3 regions of the Dactylosporangium sp. NPDC048998 genome follow, and region 1 is predicted to be linked to each of the others. Evidence: riboswitches for the same ligand, from Rfam matches in the RefSeq annotation. Region 1 holds a riboswitch; each other region holds the start of a gene.
The links. Region 1 has a riboswitch for cyclic di-AMP ahead of ACGFI8_RS43415 (coiled-coil domain-containing protein). Riboswitches for the same ligand answer to the same signal wherever they lie in the genome.
Positions count from the first base shown of each region.

Region 2: linked by a shared signal. The riboswitch ahead of ACGFI8_RS27820 (C39 family peptidase) and the one ahead of ACGFI8_RS43415 (coiled-coil domain-containing protein) in region 1 are both predicted to bind cyclic di-AMP.
Region 3: linked by a shared signal. The riboswitch ahead of ACGFI8_RS22855 (hypothetical protein) and the one ahead of ACGFI8_RS43415 (coiled-coil domain-containing protein) in region 1 are both predicted to bind cyclic di-AMP.

Region 1 is NZ_JBICTV010000044.1:48,378-50,570, reverse strand. Features, by position in the region: gene ACGFI8_RS43415 (coiled-coil domain-containing protein) at 1-977, opposite strand, end outside; cyclic di-AMP (ydaO/yuaA leader) riboswitch at 987-1,132, opposite strand; gene ACGFI8_RS43410 (SigE family RNA polymerase sigma factor) at 1,397-1,915, shown strand; gene ACGFI8_RS43405 (hypothetical protein) at 1,912-2,193, shown strand, end outside.
Region 2 is NZ_JBICTV010000013.1:181,601-183,793, reverse strand. Features, by position in the region: gene ACGFI8_RS27825 (MFS transporter) at 1-199, opposite strand, end outside; cyclic di-AMP (ydaO/yuaA leader) riboswitch at 440-578, shown strand; gene ACGFI8_RS27820 (C39 family peptidase) at 994-1,755, shown strand; gene ACGFI8_RS27815 (permease) at 1,841-2,193, shown strand, end outside.
Region 3 is NZ_JBICTV010000009.1:236,799-238,991, reverse strand. Features, by position in the region: gene ACGFI8_RS22860 (polyprenyl synthetase family protein) at 1-28, shown strand, start outside; gene ACGFI8_RS22855 (hypothetical protein) at 66-848, opposite strand; cyclic di-AMP (ydaO/yuaA leader) riboswitch at 1,222-1,374, opposite strand; gene ACGFI8_RS22850 (diguanylate cyclase domain-containing protein) at 1,434-2,193, opposite strand, start outside.

The DNA.
Region 1 (2,193 bases):
TCTCCGGCGACGCCCGAGTAGTGGTGCCACCCGACCGCCGGCGTCCAAATCTGTTTGAACCAGATGACGTACATGACCCCGAGGCGGTCGGCGTTCTTCACGAAGTACGTCGCCAGGGTGGTTCCGTAGACGTAGTCGTCGCCGGAGGCCACCCCGCCGAAGCCGGGCTTGGTCTGCACCGAGAAGTCGCAGGCGCGGCCCTTCGGGTGCTCGTACGGCCCGCTCGGGCGGTAGCAGGCCACGAACCGCTTGAAGCCGTCCTTCTGCGCCTGCTGCATGGCGTGCAGCATGCGGGGCGTGATGCAGCCCGTGGTCGTGGGGTCTTTGACGCTGCACGACTCCTTGGGCAGCGACCCGTTGGCGTTGCGCGGCACCGGGTCGGCGAGCGGCAGGTTGGCGGTGACGAAGCCCCTGCTCGGCCCACCGGCCTGTGCGAGCGCCTTCTCCGCGGCCTTCTTCTGCTGCTCGATGATGCTCTTCTGCTGTTGCTGCGTGGCGATCTCGTCCTCGATCGCCTTCTTCTGCGCGGCCTGGTTCTCCCGCAGCTGTTTGAGCTGGTGCAGCAGGTTGTCGTTGTGGTGCGCGATCTCGTTGATGGAGCTGGCCCGCTCGGCGAAGCTGTCCGGGGTCTTCGCGTCCATCAGGGCGGCGAACGTGGTGAGGGGGCCGGTGCGGTATGCCGCCGCGGCGATCGCGGCCACCTGCTCCTGGATCGTCGCCAGCTCCGCCTCGGTCGCCTGCAGTTGCGCGGTGAGCTCGCCCTGGTGCTTGACCGAGGCGTTGAGCTGATCGTTGGCCTCGGTCCACTTGCGGGTCGTGTCCTCGAGGACGGAGTTGAGGGTCGGGTTGGCACCGGCGCCCTCGTCGCCGGTGTCGCCGCCGGGCTCGGCCGCGGCGGGCGTGGCGGCGAGCCCCCCGAGCACGATTGCCGCCAGCAGTGCGACGAAAGCGCGCCGGTAGGGATGTCGCGATGACATCTGGTTCGTTGTTCCTTCCGTCGGCCGCCGACCGAGTTAGCTGACGGGTTCGGGACGGAACGACCCCTACCATCCTTCCGAGGAAGGTGGATTCACCCCAACATTACGGTGGGTCCCCGGCTCGCCACGGTGCGACGATTAGGCGGCAGCCCCGCCCGGCACCGGGGGCGGTGCCCTCGTGGACGTGACCGTGGGTCACTGTACCCAGGGCGCCGAAATCGCGCACCGCACCGTTTGTGCGGACTTCCCCGCAACCTCGCGCACAGTGGCCGATAGTGACCCAGATCACGGCCGAATGGCCCAGTCCTTGCCCGGCTGTGCCGCGAGGCCGTCGACGAGCGACCGCGCCGGCGATGCAACAGCCGGGGCTCGCCGCCGCGTGCAGTTCGGTGACGGCATGCGCACGGGAGGAGTTCCGCGTGGAGTTCGACGACTACGTACGGCAGCGCGGCGCCGCGCTGGTGCGGCTGGGGCGTCTGCTCACCGGCGACCGGCACCAGGGCGAGGACCTCGCGCAGGATGTGCTCGCCAGGGCGTTCGTGCGCTGGGAACTGATCGCGGCCGACCCGCCGGACCCGTACCTGCGCCGGATGCTCGTCAACGCCGCCATCTCCCGGTGGCGGCTGGCGTCCAGCCGGGAGGTCGCGGTGGCCGAGCCGTACGACACTCCCGGCCCCTGCGACCTGGGCGCGGAGGCCGCCGAGCGCGACGCGACGTGGCGGCTGATCCGCGCCCTGCCGCCGAAACAGCGCGCCGCCGTCGTGCTGCGCTACTACGAGGACCTCGACGACACAGCCATCGCGGAGCTACTCAACTGCAGCCGGGAGACCGTGCGCAGCCAGGTGAAACGCGCCCTGGACTCGCTGCGCGCCCGGCTCGCCGAAGAAGGATCCGACGCCGGCTCGGCCGGCCTGACGCTCAACGGAGGGAAGTCGTGACCGGACTCGACCGGGTGGTCACCGAGACGCTGGCCCGGGTCGCCGACGACGACGTGCACGTCGAGCGGCTACTGGCCGGGGCGAGGGCGGGCGGCATCCGCTACCGCAGGCGCCGCCGCCTGGCGATCGCGGCGGGCGCGGCGTTCTCCGTCGCCGCCGTGGGTACCGCCGTCGCCCTGACCACCGCGCTGCTGCCCACCACGGCGGGCGGCATGCCGGCGGCGCCACCCGCCACGACCGCCGTACCGTCGGCCGCGCCCAGTGCGACGCCTACGACC
Region 2 (2,193 bases), on a different contig from region 1:
TGTCGGCGGCCGTGTGCCGCCCCTGCGCGCCGGCGCCGCCGGCGGCGAGCCACTGGGCGCCCACGACCTGCATCGCCATGCCGGCGTTGGCGGCGGACATGGCGAGCCACAGTGCGCGGAAGGAGCGGGAGCGCAGCGGTGCCCAGGGGGAGTTGGAGTGGGTGGCGTCCAGGCGCGTGGTCGAAGACCGGGAACTCACGGTGACGAGAAACCTTCTCGGGCCGGGGTTGATGCAGACCAGTGTTTCTGAATGCGCACAAGCCGGACATCGCTGCCACCGGCCGTCCGGGCGGCCCGGCTACCCGCATGCCGCTATACCGGCTGGCAGGTACGCCGGCGGTGTCCGTTTGCAGGATCCGGTTGAACGCTTGGCAACCCCGGTACCGGCCAGTAGGGTCAGGCGGTCCGAGCCGGTCCTCTGCCATGTCGAGATGGCGCCGGGGCGGACCCGCCGAGTCGTGCGAACGAGCCGGGGACCCACGTAGTCCCGGGGTGAATCCGCGGGCGTCACCGCCTGCGGTAGGGCACTTCCAGCCCGAATCCGTCAGCTAACCCGGTAGGCGGCATCGGAAGGAGACTTCAACGGTGTACGACCTCTGGTATGGCGCGCCCCCTGGCCGCGGCACCCGCACGGCCCCCCGGCGGGACACCACCGCCCGGTAGGACATCGGGCAGCACGAGGCCGTTCCGGCCCGGCTGCCAGGCACTGCTCGACGGCTGAGGTCAGACCCCGTCTCCGGACCCCTCCTCGCACCGCTCGCGGCGACACCGCCGCGACCCGCGGCCGTACCGCCGCGCGAAGCGGGCGTCTGACGCTGCCGCGATGCCGCCTCTCGAAGAGCCACAACCCTTGCGCGTTCCCGTCGCGCGCCGGCACGCCCGGTACGGCATCGCCGTGCGGGCCGCCTTCGCGTGCCCTCGTGCCGGTCCGTGCGGCGAACGCCGTGGCTCCAGCGTCGCCATTCGAAGGAACACCCTGCTTTGGAGTATCACATGCGTCACCGATCGATTCGTCCTTTGCTCAACCGCGCCACCTCCCATCGCCTGTATCCGGCGATGCTGGGCTCGGCCGCCGCGATCGTGGCGGCCGTCACCACCGGAGTGCTGTTCAACCAGACCGAGGCACCGGCCGGGGCCCATGACACCGCGGTCGTCGCCATGGGGGCCGCGGACGGGAACAACCGGCCCGTACTGGACGCCGCGCCGGCGAGCCCGGCACCGGTGAGCGCGGCCCCCGAGGCGCCGGCGGAGAAGGTCCTGCAGTACGACTTCCAGTTCCAGCCGAACTACTACTACTGCGGGCCCGCCTCCACCCGCATCGCGCTGACCTCGGACGGCGTCACCCTGTCCCAGGACGAGATCGCGAGGCAGCTCGGCACCACGACCAGCGGCACCAACTCGGCCGCCGAGACCACGCGGGTGCTTAACAACGCGCTGGGCAAGGACGTGTACCAGACCCGATGGATCCCGGGCCAGAAAGCGACGCCCGAGGAGGCCGCGCGCGTGCAGGACGACGTCGTGCGGGCCATCAGCGGTGACCGCGCGATCGTGGCGAACATCGTCGGCGGGGCGACGGACGCGGTCGGCGTCTATCACGAGTTCTCGGGCGGCCACTTCATCTCGATCGTCGGCTACCGCGACAACGGCCGCGCCGTCCAGGTCGCCGACCCGTCCGGCATGTTCGGCCCGCGGACGTACTGGATGGCGACCAGCAACATGGCCAACTGGATCGCGGCTCGCGGCTACTCCGCGTGAGCATCGCGTAGTGCACCGGAGGGCCGGCTCGACGAGCCGGCCCTCCCATGGTGTCAGGCGGCGTCGCGTGGATAGGTGCACGGTCGTGCATCGGCTGTGGCAGGCGCTGGCCATCGCGGGCTCCATGACGTGGGAGATCCTGTGGGCGCTGATCCTCGGCTTCGCCCTGTCCGCGGTGGTCCAGGCGGTGGTGCGCCGGGAGAGCGTGGTGCGTGCGCTCGGCGGCGACGGCCCGTCGGCGCTGGCCCGCGCGACCGGTCTGGGGATCGCGTCGTCGTCGTGCTCCTACGCATCGGTCGCCCTGGCCCGGTCGCTGCTGCGCAAGGGGGCGAGCTTCACCGCGGCGATGACGTTCGAGATCGCCTCCACCAACCTCGTCGTGGAGCTGGGCATCATCCTCGCGCTGCTGATGGGCTGGCAGTTCACCCTCGCCGAGTT
Region 3 (2,193 bases), on a different contig from region 1:
CCGCCGCGCGACCGCCGCGCCGCGCTGAGCGCCACGGCGGGGCGCGGGCCGGTCAGCGATGACGGTCAGGTGATGGCGGCCACGACCTTTGCGGCCCGGTCGGCGTGCTTCTGGTACGCCTCCGGGTACGCCGAGCGCTGCACCGCCTGCGCGGCAGCCGTCACGCTCATGTTCTGCCAGCCCTTGACGTGGGTCAGCGCGTTGTAGAACAGCATCGCCGAGTGGGACGGGTTCATGAGCTCGGCCACGGTGCCCCAGCCCTGGCTCGTGCGCTGCTGGAACAGCCCGACCGAGTCGTGGTCCTGGGAGACCCCTTCGTGCGGCAGCTTCAGCGAGGCCGGCACGGCGCGGCTGGCGACGTTGTAGAGGTCGCTCTCCTGCATCGCGGTGGCGACGGCGACGACGAGGGCCTTGCTGGGCAGGCCCTGGGCGCGCCCCTGCCGCACGATCGTCACGGCATTGTTCATCTGGGTCTGGTCGAGCCCGGCGACCGGGCGCGGCGGCTGTGGCGCGGCCGGCGCGACGGGCGTGGTCGGCGTTGTCGGCTTGGTCGGCATGATCGACTTGGTCGGCTTGGTCGGCTTGGTCGGCGTGGTTGTGGGCGCGGCGGGCGCCGCCTCGGCCGCCGAGACGGCGGCGGTGCCGCCGAGCAGCGGCGAGACGAACGCCGCAGCGTACGCGTAGGCGGGCGGGGCGGCCACGGCCGGCGGGTGCACGGCCGGCGGCCGGCCGGTGGAGCCCGCGGCGAACAGCGTCGCGGACAGCACGACGGCGGACGCGGCCCCGGTTCGCACGGACAGGCTGACCCGCCGGCGTCTGGACTGGAACTGGCGCGGTAATGACTTCACGTAAGCGATTCCTCATCGAAGACGGCGTGAGCTGGGCGCACGGCAGGGCGCCGCGGCGTCAGCGCACGGAACAGAACGGCGCGGGAACGGCTGCGCGAGAAATAGGCGCGAAAAAATGGGCGCGGAAAGAGCGCACGGAAATACGGCGCGAATCAGCGCACGGCGAAGCACACGCCGGAGCGGGCGTGCAAAGGACTCCGCACGGGAGAGGGCGCGCGGTATCGGCGCGGTCCCACGGCTCGGCCGGGGTCGCGCGGCGATTGGGCGTCGATCAGCGTTTGAGCGCGGCCAGGCGTTACGTCCTGGCGTTCACCCGGCCTTGAGGATGGCGGCGGGCGGCCGCTGTCGGAGCATCGAGATGCAGCACGAGCAGTTCTCCTTCCGGTGCCGCCTACCGGGTTAGCTGACGGGTTCGGACGGGAGGATTCGCCCTACCGTGACTCGGTCACGGATACACCCCAAGGGACTGCATGGGTCCCCGGCCCGCGATGCCGAAGTGCGCTGTGCGACTCGGCGGTGCAGCTCGACGGCGCCAGCCCGGCGGCACCGTGATCGGCGCACGTCGACCGAGCAGACCACCCGACCTTACTGGGCGGTTTCCGCCTCGGCCAACCGCAGCAACGGGATCCCACCCGATGCACCGGTACGCTCACCGAAGGCCGTCACCCGGCCGGTCATCTTGTCCGTCATCCGGTTATCGTGCCGATGGCCTTTCACCTGGTACATGGCCCGATCGGCGATGCGCAGGGCGGCGCCGGCGTCCGCGACCGTGTCGTCTATCACGGCGACGCCGACGCTGACGCGCACCCGCAGCACGTGACCGTCGTGCATGATCGGCGCGGACACGGCCCGTTCGACCCGCTCGGCCAGGGCGACGCGGGCCAGATCGCCGACGTTCTCGGTCAGCACCACGAACTCGTCGCCGCCGAGGCGCGCCACCGTGTCCCCCGGCCGGACGAGCCCGGCCAGCCGCTGGGCCACCGCGACGAGCACCGCGTCGCCGGCCTCGTGCCCGAGCGTGTCGTTGACCACCTTGAAATCGTCGAGGTCACAGAACAGCAGCGCGCTGCCGCCCTGCCCGGCGTGGGCGCGCCGGATCGCCGCGGCGAGCGGCGCCGCCAGGGCGTCGCGGTTGGCGAGCCCGGTCAGCGGGTCGCACAGCGCCCGGCGTACCAGATCGGCCTCGGTGGCCTTGCGGTCCGTGACGTCCTGGACCTGCAGGATCCCGAACGACGCCGGCCCGGCCACGATCGACATGGTCGCCGAGATCCAGATCATCTGCCCGTCGCCGCGCACGCAGCGCAGCTCGTAGTCGCGCACCGGCGCGCCCCTGCTCGTCAGCGCG